Regions from separate parts of the Tardiphaga sp. GW821-FHT12E02 genome, predicted to be linked through region 3. Evidence: riboswitches for the same ligand, from Rfam matches in the RefSeq annotation. Region 3 holds a riboswitch; each other region holds the start of a gene.

Region 1 (4,282 bases), 2.4 Mb from region 3:
GCGCGCGACATCGCCGACCGGCTGATGGCCTCGCTCGGCTCGATGCTCTTATACTGGCATCACTTCTCGCAGAACGGCCGTCGCATCGAGTTGGAAACCGATGACGACACCATCGGCGGCCACTTCTTGCATCTCTTGCATGGCAAGGCGCCGAAACCGGCAGAGGTGCGCGCGATGCACACCTCGCTCATTCTCTATGCCGAGCATGAGTTCAATGCCTCGACCTTCACCGCGCGCTCCATCGCCGGCACCGGCGCCGATATCTATTCGGCCGTCACCGGCGCCATTGGCGCGCTGCGCGGGCCCAAGCATGGCGGCGCCAACGAAGTCGCATTCGAAATCCAGAAGCGCTACGTCAATGCCGATGAGGCCGAGGCCGACATCCGCCGTCGTGTCGCCAATAAGGAAGTCGTGATCGGCTTTGGACATCCCGTCTATACGATCGCCGATCCCCGCAACAAGGTGATCAAGGACGTCGCGCGCCGTCTCTCGCAGGACGCTGGATCGCTCAAAATGTTCGAGATCGCCGACCGCATCGAAGCGGCCATGGCGGATTCCAAGAAGATGTTCGCCAATCTCGATTGGTTCAGCGCCGTGTCCTATCACATGCTCGGCGTGCCTACGGCGATGTTCACGCCGCTTTTTGTGATCGCCCGCACCTCCGGCTGGGCTGCCCACATCATCGAGCAACGCGTTGACAACAAGATCATCCGGCCCTCTGCGAATTATGTCGGCCCGGAGAACCTGGCCTTCGTGCCGATCGATCAACGCGGCATCACGCCCGCGCCACGCGCAGCTTGAGGACAATGGAATGCCCTATCTCGTCGCCTCGGATCTGCCCACTGAAACCGCCGGCCGTCGCTTTCGCCAATTGCTGAAAGCACCCGGCATTCTCCAACTCCCGGGCGCGCACAACGGCATGGCGGCCCTGCAGGCCAAATCCTTTGGCTTTCAAGGTCTTTATCTGTCCGGCGCAGCGATGACGGCCTCCATGGGCCTGCCAGATCTCGGGATCATCACCGTCGATGAGGTGTCTTTCTTCATCCGCCAAATCGTCCGCGCGGCACAACTGCCGCTGCTGGTCGATGCCGATACCGGTTATGGCGAAGCGCTGAATGTGATGCATGCTGTTCGCACCTTCGAGGATGCCGGTGCTGGCGCGCTGCATCTCGAAGACCAGATCCTCCCGAAGAAATGCGGTCATCTCAACGACAAGAAGATCGCCGATGCTCGCGACATGGCCGCGAAGGTCGCGGCCGCCGCCAAAGCGCGTCGCGATCTCGTGATCATCGCGCGCACCGATGCCGCCGCCAGCGAAGGCCTCGACGGCGCGGTGGCACGCGCAAAGCTCTATATGGACGCGGGCGCCGATGCGATCTTCCCGGAGGCGCTCAACACCGCCGAGATGTTTCGTGCCTTCGCGGAGCGGATGCCCGGCGTGCCCCTGCTCGCCAATATGACGGAGTTCGGCAAGACGCCGTTTTTCACCGCATCGGAATTCGAAGCGATGGGCTATGCGATGGTGATCTGGCCGGTCTCGTCATTGCGTGTCGCCAACAAGGCGCAGGCCGATCTCTATGCCGCCATCGCGCGTGATGGCGGCACCCACAACATGGTCGATCGCATGCAGACTCGCGCCGAGCTTTACGACACCATCGGCCTGCATGATTACGAAGCCCTGGATTCGTCGATCATCCAGACCATCGTTCCGGAAGCCATGCCGCGATAACGACGGGCCTCTGCCCACTGTCGGGATTGGCACATGCAATGCGCGACCTGCCCACACGGCAGCCCACGGATTGACGAACCGATCCCGGCCTACTTAAGTCTCTGCGTCGAGGTCTCCGGGTCATGTTCGATCCGGAGCTAAGAGGGAAGCCGGTGCGCGACGAACGTCATGAGTTCGTCGCAAGGCCGGCGCTGCCCCCGCAACTGTAAGCGGTGAGCGAGCGTCCATCAGTGTCACTGAAGCCAAAAGCTTCGGGAAGGCCGGACGTCAGCCACGACCCGCGAGCCAGGAGACCTGCCTCGACAAACTGTACGTCCACGGGCGGGGTGTCCCGGTGGTGCGCTAAGCAGCCTGCCGCATGTGCGGCAGATCATGCCCGCGTCCGCCTTCCCTTTGCCCCCAATCATGGGGTTAAAGCTATGTCGATCTCTTCACTTCCTGTTGCAACGCTCGGTACGCCGCGGATCGGTCCGCGGCGCGAATTGAAATTCGCCCTCGAAAGTTTCTGGGCCGGGAAATCCACCGAACAAGAGCTGCTGAAGACTGCAGCCGATCTGCGCGCCGCCAATTGGGCGCGACAGAAATCACTCGGCGTGACGATCATCCCGTCCAACGACTTTTCACTCTATGATCAGGTGCTCGACACCAGTGTGATGGTCGGTGCCATTCCCAGGGCCTATGGCTGGACATCTGGCAGCGTATCGCTCGCCACCTATTTCGCCATGGCGCGCGGCGCCCAGGGCGATGCGCATGATGCAAGCTGTGGTCATGCCCATCACGGCCACGGCGTTGTCGCGCAGGAAATGACGAAGTGGTTCGACACCAACTATCACTACATGGTGCCGGAATTCTCCAGCGATCAGACATTCGCCTTGTCCTCGCGCAAGCCGATCGAGGAGTTCGAGGAAGCCAAGGCGCTCGGCCATCACACGCGCCCCGTGCTGGTCGGCCCCGTCACCTTCCTGAAGCTCGGCAAGAGCCACGATGCAGGCTTCAATCCGCTCTCGCTGCTCGACAGGCTCCTGCCCGTCTATGTCGAGCTGCTGCGTGAGCTGGCGAAACGCGGTGCCGACTGGGTGCAGATCGACGAGCCCTGTCTCGTGCTCGATCTCGACAGTCCCACCCGCGATGCGCTGAAGCACGCTTATGCAGGCATCTGCGCCAATGTGCCGGGCTTGAAGATCATGCTCGCCACCTATTTCGGCGAGATCGGCGACAATCTCGACACCGCACTGGCCCTCCCCGTGGCCGGCCTTCATATCGACCTCAAGCGCGGCACCGATCAGCTCGTACAGGTGGCATCGCGCATACGGCCGGATCAGGTGCTGTCGCTCGGCGTCGTCGATGGACGCAATGTCTGGCGCACGGATCTGTCCGGCACGCTCGATCACATCACGCCCGTGGTGAAGCAGCTCGGCGCGGAGCGTGTACAGATCGCAACATCCTGCTCGCTGTTGCATGTGCCCATCGATCTCGCGCTCGAAACCGATCTCGATCCCGATGTGAAAAGCTGGCTCGCTTTCTCGCTGCAGAAGATGGGCGAGCTCTCGACCCTCGGCAGAGCACTGGCGCAGGGCCGCGCCAGCGTCGGCGATGCGCTCGCCGCCTCCGACAGTGCCGTGATCGCACGCGATTCATCGCCGAAGATTCACAATGACGCCGTCGCCAGGCGCATGGCGGGCCTGACCGGCCAGAGCCACAGCCGCAAATCGCCTTTCGCAAACCGGGCGGATATCCAGCGCAAGGCCTTCGACCTGCCCCGCTTCCCGACCACCACCATCGGCTCGTTCCCGCAAACGGCCATCGTGCGCAATGCCCGCGCGTCCTTCACCCGTGGCGACATCACGCTCGACAAGTATGAGCAGTTCCTCCGCGAAGAGACGGCCGAGGCGGTGCGCTGGCAGGAGGAGATCGGTCTCGACGTGCTCGTGCACGGCGAGTTCGAGCGCAACGACATGGTGCAGTACTTTGGCGAGCAGCTCACCGGCTTCACCTTTACCAAATTCGGCTGGGTGCAGTCCTATGGCTCGCGCTATGTACGCCCGCCGATCCTGTTCGGCGACGTCTCGCGTCCGAAGGAAATGACCGTGGGCTGGTGGCGCTATTCGCAGTCACTGACCAAAAAGCCGATGAAGGCGATGCTCACCGGGCCCGTCACGATCCTGAACTGGTCCTTCGTCCGTGACGATATCCCGCGCAGCGTCGCCTGCCAGCAGATCGCCTTCGCCATCCGCGACGAGGTCATCGATCTCGAAGAGGCCGGCGCCAGGATGATCCAGATCGACGAAGCCGCCTTGCGGGAGGGCCTGCCGCTGCGCAAGTCGCAGTGGACAACCTATCTCGATTGGGCCGTGGGCAGCTTCCGCATCACCGCATCAGGCGTTGACGACAAGACCCAGATCCACACCCATATGTGCTATTCCGAGTTCAACGATATCATCGACGCCATCGGCGCCATGGATGCCGACGTCATCTCCATCGAGACGTCGCGCTCCAAGATGGAGTTGCTCGACGCCTTCAAGAGCTACAAATATCCCAATGAGATCGGACCCG
Region 2 (4,282 bases), 4.5 Mb from region 3:
GCTCATCGCCCAAAGGCGCCTGCGGCCAGAATCCTGCGGATGGCATCGGCCGCGCGGCAGGCGGCTTGTCACCCTGCCCGATCAGATGTGCGGCGTAGCGCAACGCCAGCGCCGCATTCTCGACACCGCCTTCGCTGCAGTAGCGCCACAGCGCATGCGTCGCATCGGCAGCGATCGTACCACGTGCGGCAAGCTCCGCATTCCAGTCCATCTCGCCGGGAACGCAGGCGAACAGCGCGCCGCGCGCGATGGCATCGCTGCGCAGGCTCTCGACGCCATGCGGCCAATAGCTGATGCCACCGAGCATGCGCAGCAGCACGATCTTCGCTTTGGCCAGCGTCCGCTCGACATAGAGATCGACCGAAGCGGGATGGCCGAGCGCGAGGAGATTGGTGAGCCGCACGCTCGGGAAGTCTGCGCCAAGACTCGCATGCGCCGCACCGAAGGCGGCGAGATCGCTGTCCGCCGCAGACAGCACGACAATATCCGCCGTCGCCTGCCCGAGATCGCGGGCGACGTCGCCGTCGTCAATACTGCCGGAGGTGTCGAGCTTGAGATGCATGCGCTCCCCTAATCGTCATTGCGAGGAGCGAAGCGACGAAGCAATCCAGATCTTGGCTTGCTGGATTGCTTCGCTCCGCTCGCAATGACGGCGGTCGTTGCTAGCCTGCCAGCGCCTTGCGCACGGCGTCGGTATCAAAGCCCTTCAATCCGATGACGACGAGATGTTCGGGATGACTCACATCCGGCCGTGCAAAAGCGAGATCGACGCGGGCGCCGACGGCCTGCACCACAATGGGCGCCGGTTTGTCGGCGATGCGGGCATGGCCCTTCACGCGCAACACGCCTTCGATGCCGAGCGCTCCGCCAACGCGGGCGCGCATGGCGTCGAGATCGCCGGCGGCACCGGGTTTGATGACAATGCTGTCGAAATCGTCGTGATCGTGTTCTTCCTCCTCGCCGTGATGACCGACGCGGGCGGCCATATCATCTTCGGCTGCGGCGTTGAGGCCGATCAGCACGCTTGGCGCGAGATCGCCCTTGGAGCGGACGATGCCGACGCCCGCGCGAAGCTCGGCCTTCAGCTTGGTTTCGATTTCGGCGAGCTGCTCGGCGCTGACAAGATCGCTCTTGGAGAGCACGACGAGATCGGCGCAAGCGAGCTGGTCTTCGAACACTTCTTCGATCGGATCATCATGCTCGATGCCTTCGTCGGCCGCGCGCTGCTCGGCGACCGCATGCTCATCGAGCGTGACGCGGCCTTCGGACAGCGCCAGGGCATCGACCACAGTCACGACGCCATCAACAGTCGCGCGCGTCTTCACGGCCGGCCATGCAAAGGCCTTCAACAACGGCTGTGGCAATGCGAGGCCGGAGGTTTCGATCACGATCGCATCGAGCGGACGCTCGCGCGACAACAGCTTTTCCATGGTCGGCACGAAATCATCGGCCACCGTGCAGCAGATGCACCCATTGGTGAGCTCGACGATGTCGCCGGGCGCGCAGGCTTTCGCCGCGCATTCCTCGACGAGGCCACCATCGAAACCGGCATCGCCGAATTCATTGACGATCACGGCAATGCGGCGTCCATCGGCCTGGGTCAGCAGCGAGCGCAACAGCGTGGTCTTGCCGGCGCCGAGGAAGCCGGTGAGGACGGTGACGGGAACGCGGGACATTCAATTCTCCTGGAAACGCTTGAGCCAAAGAGGCAGGCCGGCAGCGACGAAAGCGACATTGTTGACAGCGGCGGCAATGGTCTGGTTGAGGCGGCCCTGCGCATCACGGAAGGCGCGGCCGAGCGGGGTCTCCGGCACCAGGCCGAGACCGACTTCATTGGATACAAACACGATGGGATAGCGCGAGACATCGAGGAAGCGCACCAGCCGCTTTGCCTCGACCTCGGGATCGCGCTCCGCCATCATTAGATTGGACAGCCACAGCGTCAGGCAATCGACGAGAATGACGCGGCCGATGGTGGATTCGCGCGTCAGCGTATCCACCAGCGCCAGCGGCTCCTCGATGGTGATCCAGCCCTCGCCGCGCTGCTTGCGGTGCTGCGCGATGCGCACCTGCATCTCGTCATCGCCGGGCGTCGCCGTGGCGAGATAGACTTTTGTGAGCGACATCTCGCCGATCAGCCGTTCGGCAAAGGCCGACTTGCCGGAGCGCGCGCCGCCGAGAACCAATGTGGTGCCGAGCGATGTCATTTCGGCGCCCTGCCATCTGCGGGCGACCAGCGCAGCGGCGGCACGCGCGCGACCATGCCCTTGCGCAGCACGTCGGCGCGCTCGCGCCACGGCACCAAGCCGTAATCGGATGTCTGATAGGACTGCACGAAGGATGCGACCGCATCCGGGCCGGTGTCCGCCAGCAGGTCGCCGAACAAGAATGTGTAGCCATCCTGGCTCGTCACCGCGACCGTTGTCGGCCGCTTGCAGACGCTGAGGCACTGCACCGGGCGCACCATGACATCGACATCGCGCGCATCAAGCGCGGCCGTGACAGCATCCAGCATGGCAGAACCGACCACGGCGCCATCGGCGGCCTTGCAGTTCACGCATACGCTGACCACCACCGGCGCTGAAGGCAGCGGGCGCGGCAGGTCATTGACGGCAAGGTCGTCGGGCAAACTCGATGCGTTGCGATCCATCACGGGCTCAAATCGGGCGAGCTTTGTTGGGTCGCGCGGATGCTGCCATCCGCTCGCTCCCGTCCGGTGCACCCCGCCCCGACGACGCCTCCAAAGCACAATTCGTGACGGCAGGTCTCCTGGCTCGCGAGTCGGCGCCCATCACCGCCTTCCCAGCAATTCCCCGATCAGGAACTCCCAGTGGCACCGGCGCGGGCTCGTCGCTTACAGTTGCGGGGGCAGCGCCGGTATCGCACCGGCTTCCCTTTTCACCTTCCACGCGGAAGGACCATCGCCGCGGACGCTATCTGCCCCCACAGTCCGGGTCAACCACAGCCGGAACCGCGCCGCTGCTGTTGACCGAATGGCCGCGGATGCGCGAGACAGGCGGCCAAAGGAACCTGATTTTGACCACACAGAGCCCTATCTGGCAGCCGCCGGCCATCGCGCCCCTCGATCCCGCCACCGAGGCCAGCCTGCGCGCGGTCATCGACGGCAAGGCCAAGCCGCCGGGTTCGCTCGGGCGAATCGAGGAACTGGCCCTCCAGCTTGGCATGATCCGCCATCCCGGCGAGCCGCGCGGCGAGAAAGCCGTGCTGCTGGTCTTCGCCGGCGATCACGGTCTCGTGGCCGAGGGCGTGTCGCAGTATCCGTCAGCCGTGACCGTCGCGATGGTCATGACCTACCTCGCCGGTCGCGCCACTGCCAATGCGTTCGCCAAGGCGAATGCCATCGACGTTCGCGTCATCGATATCGGCGTCGCAGCGGAACTGCCGGTGCATCCGGGTTTGCGCGACGCCAAGGTGCGCTTGGGCACCGCCAATGCCGCGCGCGAGCCGGCAATGACGTCGGAACAAGCTGCCACTGCACTCGCGCATGGCATCCGCATCGCGATCGGTGAGATCAAGGCCGGTGCCGATATCATCGCGCTCGGCGAAATGGGCATCGGCAATACCGCCTCCTCCGCGTTGCTTGCGCATCGCCTCGCACCAGCGACGCTCACTGACTGCATCGGTGTCGGCGCCGGCCAGGACGATCTCGGCATGGCCCGCAAGCGCGCTGCGATCGAGATGGCCTCCGCGCGCAGCGATGCCACCGCGCCGCTGGATGTGCTCGCGGAATTCGGCGGGCTCGAAATTGCCGGCATGGCCGGTGCGATCCTAGGGGCGGCGTCGCAACGGCGGCCTGTGATCATCGACGGCTTCATCTCCAGCGTCGCCGCGCTGCTTGCGATCCGGCTGAGTCCCGAGGCGCGCGGCTATTGCGTGTTCGCGCATCGCTCTGCGGAACGCGGACACGACATCGTCCTGAACGCGCTCGACGCACAGCCCTTGCTGGATCTCGGCCTGCGCCTCGGCGAAGGCACCGGTGCGCTGCTCGCGGTGCCGCTGGTGCGCGCCGCTGCGCGGCTGCTCACCGATGTCGCCAGTCTCGACGACGTGCTGGCGGGGCGGATCTAGATGACGCCGGATCCGCATCTGCTCAATGCGATCCGTTTTCTTACGGTGCTGCCGACACCGCTTGCCGATGGCGCGCCTGCGCCCGACTGGCTGGCGCGTGCCATGAAGTATTTTCCGCTGGTGGGCGCCGGCATCGGCTTGGCCTGCGCCGTCGTTTTTGTTGTCGCCTGTCACGTCTGGTCGCCATCGATCG
Region 3 (4,282 bases):
CCATAATCCAGCAACATGCCGACCGACGCCTCGATGCCGCGGGACGACTGCTGGCCGACCTGCAGGACCACGTTGAGGTTATTGGGATCGCGCGCCAGCAGATTGTTCTTCACGATCTCATAGCCGGCGAGCGTCCATTCCGCGCGGCCGTTAAACAGCGATTGCTTGACACCGAATTCGACCTGCCGGCCGGTGGCCAGGGTGAAGTTCGCGTTTGCTGCATTGAGCGCGAGAAGGCCGCTGGTGACGGGATCGACGGCGGTGGAATACTGGCCGTAGAAGGCGAGATCCTTGATCGGCGTGTAGACGGCGCCGACACGCCACGTGGTGTTCGAGAACGACTTGTCGAGGCTGTTGGCCGGATTGAAGAAGTCGGTGCGGGTGACGTTCGTCTCGTCCTGCCGGATGCCGCCGATCAGCGCCAGCTGCTCGGTGATGTTGAGCTTGTTCTCCGCGAAGAACGCATACTGGTTGGTGATGCTGCGATAGTCGACGACGGTCGGCGTATTGCTGAAATAGTTACCCGGGATCGGATTGAAAAGCGTGACTGTCGAGCTGCCGGTGGACGTCGATGACAGGAAATTCGCATCGCGGCCGAACTTGATGTGGTTGACATCGAAGCCGGTGACGAGCTGGTTTTCCAGGCCGAATACATGGCCGCGGAAGGTGGCGTCCATGCGGTCGCCGATCTGCTGCTGGGCCTGGTAGATTTCGGTGTTGTTGCCATTGCGGTTCACGAGGCCGGACGCCGGGCTGTAGACGTAGCTCTCCGCGTTACGCCAGTGGCGATGGACATCCATATAATACAGCACATTGCGCACGGTCACGCCGTCGGTGACGTTCCACTCGGTGCGGATCTGGTTGAGATTGTCCTTGTAGTGAACGATGCCGTTGCTGAAATTGTAGTTGTTGAAGCGCGTCGCTTCGAGAATGCGGCCATTGACCAGCGGCGTGCCCCAATAATTCTGCGGCTGCACGTCGGCATAGTCGCTGAGGAAGGTCCAGGTGAGGTCTTCAGTCTGCTTGACCTGAATGGCGGCATGCACGGAGACATTGGAATTGTTGCCGCGATCCATCCAGCCATCCGAGAGATTGCCGGTGGCGGTGACGCGATAGGCGACCTTGTCATTGATGGCGCCGCCGCTATCGACGGCGATGCGCTTGGTCATGTTGGTGTCGAGCGACATCTCGGCCTGGTTGACCGGCACCCAGGTCGGCAGTTTCGACACTACATTGATGGCGCCGCCGATGGCGCCCGAGCCGTACAGCACCGAGGCGGGGCCGCGCAGCACCTCGATGCGCTCGGCCGACCAGGTGTCATAAGGGAATGTCGCCGTGCCCTGGCCGACATAGAGCTGGGTGCCGTCATACATGGTCATGACGGAGCTGGAGCCGGTGAAGCCGCGTGCGCTGAAAGCGAGGCCGCCATTGCCGAGCGACGGATTGGCGGTGATGCCGACGGCATTCTGCGTCACGGCATCATTGATGTTCTGCTGGCCGCGCTCGGACATGGTCTGCGCGGAGATCACATCGACGCTGGCCGGCGTCTGCAGGCGGGTGAGGCCGAGGCGGCTGGCGGTCGGCGCCGTACCGGTGAGATTGAGCGTCGGTGCCGCGAAGACCGGGTCGATGGGCGTTGCGACAGGCGCGGCCGTCGTCGCGGCGACATTACGCTGCTGGCGCGACCGCGCGGCGCGGCTTGCATTGCCGGTGGTCGCACGGCGCGCGCGCTGCGGCTGGGCAGTGGGCTGCACGAAGACGGGATCGAGGGTCTGACTCGGTTTCGCGTCCTGGGCATAGCCATCGGCGGACCACAGCAGGCAAGGCAATGCGACGGTGCAGAGAAGGAAACGGCGGCGCATCACTGCGACGGAGGAGACGGCGGTCATCAAAAAAACTCGCGATAACGTGGCACGTCACCGCGAACCAAGGCGCTTTGCATCCATCACGAACGCAATTCGACTTCCACCAGGACACCCCGCCCAATGTGCTCGCGTGTGACCACGACTGACGGCAGGTCTCCTGGCTCGCGGGTCAATGCCTGTCGCCGCCTTCCCGGACCGAGGTCCAGTGGCTCTTGGCGAAGGCTCGCCGCTTACAGTTGCGGGGGCAGCCGCGGAGTCGGCTCGCCTTGCGACCATGTCGCGCGAACCTCACCGCATTCCCTATTGGTCCCGAAGGAACCGTCGGGATCACGTTAGGGTGATGTTTACGAATGTGTCAACGCGCGCGCGGTTCGATGGCGCCTTTATGGCGGCCTGTGTGTGGATCATGCATCACTGCGACCGATGCGTGAGGCATCAGACGATCTGGCCACGGCGCAATCGACGCATCGCGATGATTGCGATGATCAAGCTCACAAGCAGCAGTAGCGCGGCGCGCGATGCGATGCGCCACGAAGTTGTATCCGCCGCGGTCTCGCGCCATTGCCACACCGGCAATGCGGCCATCTCGGCGAGCGTTGTTGCTTGGTCTGTTGCGATCTTCGGCGCAAAGAAGGCGCGCCAGCCATTGTGGAAGGTTTCGGTCTGCGCCTTGAAGGCAAGGAAGCGGCGCGAGTCATTGCCGGCGACGAGGTTCAACGCCTCGTTGACGAGGATGGCTGGCGACAGAAAGCCGATCGTATCGACCAGCTTCTGCTGTTCGAGCAACTGATGATCGAACTGGTTCAGCAGCGGCTCGACCTGCGCATCGACGCGCTGCTTGGCGAGGAAGAACGCGCGCATGCGGGCGGGGACTTCGATGCGGCCGTCCTTCACCGTCAATGTCTCGGGATCGGAGGCATAGCGATAATCCGTGCTGTACATGTCCTCATATTCGCGCAGTGCATCCGCAGTGACGACGCGGGTGCGGCTGGCAAGCTCGGTGCGCGATGGGGCCGGGCTGATGGCACCGACGACGAGATTCATCACGATGGGCAGGATGAGGACGAGAAACGTCCAGCCGGAGATCATGATCAAGGCATTGGAGGAGGACGTACGACCGAACGCATTGACCAGCGCGGCGAGCGCGAACCAGAACAGCGTGTAGCTGGCGACGACCAGCGCCCACAGCGCCATGAAGAGCAGTGAGTCTGCCGTGCGGGTTTCGGGAAACAGCGCCAGCAGGACGAGCGGCGGCAGCGGCAGCAGGATCGCCAGCAGCGCGAGATAGCGCGCGCTGGCCTTGGCGGCGACCAACGTCGTCAGCGCCATCGGCTGCGCGAACAGCATGCGCAGCGTGCCTTGTTCGCGTTCGGCAGACAGCATGTTGAAGGACAAGCCGATCACCAGCAGCGGCAGCACGAAGGTGATGACGAAGGAGAGATCGAAATGGCCGCTGAGCAGATTCCACGGATTCTCGATCTCGGTGTCATACATGAACTGCACCTTGCTGAGATACGAGATGCGGTAATAATTCGGCACCATGTCGGACTGGCCGATCGCGAGTGCTGCCAGCGGCAGATTCGGCAGCGTGGTGTGGCGGCCGGCGAGGTTGCCGGCCAGCGCCGCGGGGTTGGCGGGATTGCCGAACGGGACCAGCGCTTGCTTGCCGTCCAGAACCGATTGCAGTGTCTTCTCGTTATTGGCTTGCCGCTTTTCGCTGTGCGCGGTCACCTCGGCGATCATCGCGTTGCGCTGCTGCGCCTGGGTGATGCCGACGAACAGCCCACCCAGTACCATCAACGCCAGCAAGATAGCGACGATCGGCAGCGTGCGGTCGCGGGTGAGGATGGTGAGCTCGTGGCGGAAGATGAGCCAGAAGGTCGAGGCGGTGGTGTGCTGTGACATGTCAGGCCACGCGCTTCAGGCTGCGGGAGACTGCGAGATGCGCGAGCAAGGCGGCGGCAGCGAATATCGTGGCGAGGAGCAGCAGGTCGCGCCAATACCGGCTTGCGGCGAAACCGATGGTGGGGAGCTGGTATTTGAACTCCGGCACGGTGGCCCAAAGCCTGGCGCCGGCCTTGTAGCTGAAATGCGCATTGTCGAGCGTGTCGGCATGGGCGACGAGATCGTCGCTGACAATGTCCTGGATCTTGCGGCGCTGCAGTTCAGCGGCGGTGGAGAAATCGCGATGTTGCGCGAAATCCGTGCCGGCAAGGCCCATGGAAAAGCCGCGCAGCGTGATCACGGGGGCGATCAGGCCAACCCATTGCTGGAAACGCTGCTGGTGCTCGAATGTGTCCCATAATTTGCCGAATGTCTGGTCGAGCACGCCATAGCCGGCATGATCATCGACCTTCAGCGCCGCGCCCCATTTGCTGAGCGGCAGCGACGGATCCCATTGGGCATCGACATTGAAG
Region 4 (4,282 bases), 4.5 Mb from region 3:
ATGGCGCGCTGGACCGCGGCCTGATCGGCAGGTGCCAGTCGCGCGGGATCAGTGCCGCCATGGGGATAGCGACCGAGCGCGACGACGTCCTTGGCCACCAGTGGCCAATGCACGAGATGGCCTTGCGGCAGATAGCCGAAACGCTTGGCGCGCTCGCGCAACGACAGATCGGCCAGCGCGGTGCCATCGACCACGATGTGGCCGGTCGATGGCTGCAGGCCGGCGAGGGCGCGCAGCAGTGTCGTCTTGCCGGCGCCGTTCGGGCCGACAAGGGCGACGAGATGGCCGCTCGCCAATGATAGCGAGACGTTCTCCAGCACGCGTCTGCTGGAGAGCGTGACGTTCAGATCAGTTGCGGTGAGCAGATGCGCTTCGCTCATGCGATGCCTCCGCCGAGTGCGCGGCGTTCGCGCATGATCAGATAGAGAAAGAACGGCACGCCGATGATCGAGGTGAGCACGCCGACCTTGATGTCGGTGGTGGACGGAATGATGCGCACCGCGATATCGGCTGCGAGCAGCAGGGCTGCGCCGGTGAGTGCGCTCGGGATCAACAGGCGTGCCGGATCATGGCCGATGATCGGGCGCATCAGATGCGGTGCGATCAGACCGATAAAGCCGATGGTGCCGGCCACGGCGACAGCACCGCCAACGCCCAGGGCGACACCGATAATGACGAGAAGCCGCAGGCGCGCAACATTCACGCCGAGGCTCTGCGCAGTCTCCTCGCCGAGGCTGAGAGCGCGGAAGGCGGAGCGCTGGCTCATCAGGATCACTGCGCCGGCCATGATGAACGGCAGCGCCAGCGTCACATGGCGGAAGCTGCGGTCTTCCAGTGAACCAAGCAGCCAGAACGCGATCTCAAGCGCGGCAAAGGGATTTGGCGACAGGTTCATCACCAGCGCCGTCGCGGCACCGGCCAGACTCGAAATGGCGAGGCCCGCGAGGATCAGCAGGAGCAGTCCGGCATTGCGGCCGGCGATGGTGAGCAGCACGAAGACCGATGCGAAGGCCATCGTGATCCCCGCGACGGGCAATGCCCATGAACGGACATCGGCGAGACCGAGCGAGATCATCAGCACGGCGCCGAAGGCCGCCGATTGCGGTGCGCCGAACAGCGATGGTGAGGCGAGCGGATTGCGCAGGAGGCCTTGCAGCGCGGCACCGGACAGGCCGAGAATGGCACCGATGGCAAGCGCGAGGATCGCGCGCGGCAATCGGATCTCCCGGACGATGATCTGATGCACATCGGTGCCGCCGCCGAACAGCGCGTCGAGCACCGTCAGCGGCGGCAGGCGAACAGGGCCGGTACCGAGCGACGCCAGCAGCAGCACAACCACCAGCGCGGCAAGTGCCGCGGTGGCGATCATCGTTCGTCTTGCTGCTGACTGTCCGGTCACCATGTGGCGTTGAATCCTGCATAGAGTGCCGGGCCAGTCGTACCGAAGTTCAGCACCTCCTGGTAGCGCTCATTGAGGATGTTTTCGCCGCGGGCGAACACCTTCCAGTTCGCGTCGAGCCTGTATTCGCTATAGAGATCGACGCGGGTATAGGCATCGACGACATTGGTCTCGTTGGCGGCACTGTAGCGCTTCGACACCGTCGTGATGCGGGGCTCGATCAGCCAGCGATCATTCGGCGTGATGGTGACCGCGAAACGCGCCAGGTTCTGCGGGCGACGTGCCAGGGTCAGGCCGGTGGTGAGATCGACCGCATGCAGATAGGTATAGGCCGCATTGATCTTCACGAGGCCTGGAATCACATCGATATTGGCGCCGACTTCAAGGCCGCTGGTCTCGGCACGGGCGACATTGGTGTAGTAGCCGAGCGGACGCGAGGCATCGCTGACGAAGTTGATGAGGTTGCTGAAGTCATTGGCAAAGCCCGTCACCGAGAGCACGACACGGCCGTCGAACAGGCTCTGGTCGATGCCAGCGTCATAGCCGAAGCTGGTTTCCGGCGTCAGGTTGAGGCTGCCATAGGTGGTGTCGTAGAGCTGGAACAAGGTCGGCGCCTTGGCGCCGGTGCCGGCGCTGGCGCGCAGTTTGGTGCCGGTCTCCGCGATGTTGTAGGCCGCCGTTGCGCGCCACGTCTCGAAACGCGCGACATTGACCACGTCATCGACACGGCCACCCAGCGTGATGTTCAGACGCTCGCCGATCGGCAGTGACCACAAAGCGAAAGCTGAATTGGTGTCCTGCTGCTTCGCCAGCAGCGGCGTCATCAGGCCGGCGATGGGCAGCACATTGGTGGAGAAGGTCTGCGCCGTCTCGCTCTGCGTCTTGGCGCCGTAAATCAAGGTGCCGAAACCACCGAGCTTCAGATTGGCTTGATATTCCGCGCCGAGGCTGTTGCCCCAATAATCCGACGTCTTCACCGTCGTGTTCTGCGGCAGCATATTGGTGCGATAGGTGTAGTCGGTGAACGAGCGTTCGGTATGGGTGTTCGACACCGTCACGTTATGCGTGAGAATGCCGCCGAAGGAGTCGATGCCGACGCGGCCATAGATGGTCTGCAGCAGGCGATCGGCCGATGCCGGCGTATCCGGGAACGTGCCGCTCGCTGCGTCATAGGCTGCGCGCGTGAAGGACTGCACGGTGCCGGCTTCGAGTCGAATGCCTTCGCCGGCGTCATAGCCGATGCGCGCGCTGCCGCCGACGCGGTCGAAACCGTCGCGTTCGAGATTCGGGAAGCGCGCCTCGAGTGCCGGGATGCGATAGCCGTAACGTGAAAAACCGTTGGAGTGCTGGCCGCCGCCGGTGAAGGCATAGGACCACGGACCATTGGTGCCGACCAGCGAGCCTTGCGTCACCACGGTGCCATAGCTGCCGGCTTCGGTGCGGACATTGAACTGCGCGGGGCCCGAGCCTTTCTTGGTGATGATATTGATCACGCCGCCCATGGCGTCGGAGCCATAGAGCGCGCTTTGCGGGCCGCGGAGCACCTCGATGCGATCGATGGCCGAGGGCGCGAACATGGCAAATTCAAAATCGCCGGACGCCGCCGTGGGATCGTTGACGCGGATGCCGTCGATCATCACCAGCGTCTGGCCGGTATTGGCGCCGCGCATGCGCACATTCGCCGTGCCGCCGGGGCCGCCATTTTCAGAGATGTCGATGCCAGGCACGCTGCGCAGCGCATCGACCAGCGAGCCGGGATTGGATGTCGCGATGGTCTCGCCTGAAACAACGCTGATGGCGCTGCCGGTTGCGCTCAGCGGCTCCGGCGCACGGCTTGCGGTGACGACGACTTCTGAGAGTTCCTGAGGACTGGATTGCGCCTGTGCCTGATGTGCAGACACAGCCAGAATCGCTGCGCCAGTCGCAGCGACCATACGGATAGACATGAGATTCCTTGCCGTCGACCCACCGTCGAACGTGTTCAGTCATGTCTCCGGCCGGTCTCCTGGCTCGCAGTGCTTTCCGGATCCGCCTTCCCGAGCATGCTCAGTGGCTTCAAGGATCCGGACCAACTGCTTACAGTTGCGGGGGCAGCCGCGGCATCAGGGGGAGTTCTCCCCCACACCGCATTCCCGTTTCACCTCCTCGCGGAGGCACCGATGACGGAACCTAACTCGCACAGAGCGTCGCGCTGCGCAACAGGCATATGCTCGTCATTGCGAGGAGCGACAGCGACGAAGCAATCCAGAAACCACGCGAAGGAAGAACTGGATTGCTTCGCTGCGCTCGCAATGACGGCTTTGGTTCTAGCTGCTGAGTGCGGCGAGAACCTCGTCGGGACGCTCGACCATCATCATGTGGCCGGTGGCGGGAAGAATCACCGTGCGCGCGTCGGTGATTGCTGCCGCCAGCGCTTTGCCGGATTTCGCCGGGGTCATCATGTCCCGTTCGCCGAGGATGAGCGTGACGGGAACCTTGATCTGCGCCGCTGCGGCGAGGGCGCCTTGATACGCGTTGCAGGCGTTGAGATCGGCATGCAGCACGCCGGGCTTCGTCGCCTCCAGCACGCGCTGCGCGCCGGTATGCATCCACAGACCCGGCGCGAGACTGCCGCCGAGTTCGGCGCGCATGCCGAGACCCCAGATCGAGACCATGTCGATGGCCGAATGTTCGTTGGCTTCGGCGTCTTTCAGCAGATCGGGACCGACCGTCATCGTTGCCGCCGTACCGAGCAGGTCGAGGCGCGTGACCTTGTCGGGATGGCGCGCGGCGGTCTCCAGCGCGATCAGCGAGCCCATGGAGTGGCCGATGAGGCGTGCCTGCTTTGCGCCTGCTGCGATGATCAGCGCGGCAGTCCAGTCGGCGAGATCGCCGATGGTTGTG

What was found. A riboswitch is a leader RNA that binds a small molecule or an ion and turns the genes downstream of it on or off. The one in region 3 is predicted to bind cobalamin.
Region 1: another riboswitch for cobalamin. It lies ahead of metE (5-methyltetrahydropteroyltriglutamate--homocysteine S-methyltransferase); the one in region 3 lies ahead of AC1RQ5_RS01925 (TonB-dependent receptor).
Region 2: another riboswitch for cobalamin. It lies ahead of AC1RQ5_RS23280 (DUF1636 family protein); the one in region 3 lies ahead of AC1RQ5_RS01925 (TonB-dependent receptor).
Region 4: another riboswitch for cobalamin. It lies ahead of AC1RQ5_RS23225 (TonB-dependent receptor plug domain-containing protein); the one in region 3 lies ahead of AC1RQ5_RS01925 (TonB-dependent receptor).

Annotation. Positions count from the first base shown of each region.
Region 1 is NZ_JBXAQK010000001.1:2,787,873-2,792,154, reverse strand. Features, by position in the region: gene prpC (bifunctional 2-methylcitrate synthase/citrate synthase) at 1-801, shown strand, start outside; gene prpB (methylisocitrate lyase) at 812-1,729, shown strand; cobalamin riboswitch at 1,822-2,045, shown strand; gene metE (5-methyltetrahydropteroyltriglutamate--homocysteine S-methyltransferase) at 2,149-4,282, shown strand, end outside.
Region 2 is NZ_JBXAQK010000001.1:4,911,310-4,915,591, forward strand. Features, by position in the region: gene cobN (cobaltochelatase subunit CobN) at 1-562, opposite strand, end outside; gene cobW (cobalamin biosynthesis protein CobW) at 663-1,676, opposite strand; gene cobU (bifunctional adenosylcobinamide kinase/adenosylcobinamide-phosphate guanylyltransferase) at 1,677-2,207, opposite strand; gene AC1RQ5_RS23280 (DUF1636 family protein) at 2,204-2,650, opposite strand; cobalamin riboswitch at 2,743-2,938, opposite strand; gene cobT (nicotinate-nucleotide--dimethylbenzimidazole phosphoribosyltransferase) at 3,004-4,089, shown strand; gene cobS (adenosylcobinamide-GDP ribazoletransferase) at 4,090-4,282, shown strand, end outside.
Region 3 is NZ_JBXAQK010000001.1:399,589-403,870, reverse strand. Features, by position in the region: gene AC1RQ5_RS01925 (TonB-dependent receptor) at 1-1,889, opposite strand, end outside; cobalamin riboswitch at 1,996-2,203, opposite strand; gene AC1RQ5_RS01920 (ABC transporter permease subunit) at 2,301-3,770, opposite strand; gene AC1RQ5_RS01915 (ABC transporter permease subunit) at 3,772-4,282, opposite strand, start outside.
Region 4 is NZ_JBXAQK010000001.1:4,898,397-4,902,678, reverse strand. Features, by position in the region: gene AC1RQ5_RS23235 (ABC transporter ATP-binding protein) at 1-380, opposite strand, end outside; gene AC1RQ5_RS23230 (FecCD family ABC transporter permease) at 377-1,402, opposite strand; gene AC1RQ5_RS23225 (TonB-dependent receptor plug domain-containing protein) at 1,396-3,345, opposite strand; cobalamin riboswitch at 3,378-3,575, opposite strand; gene AC1RQ5_RS23220 (alpha/beta fold hydrolase) at 3,706-4,282, opposite strand, start outside.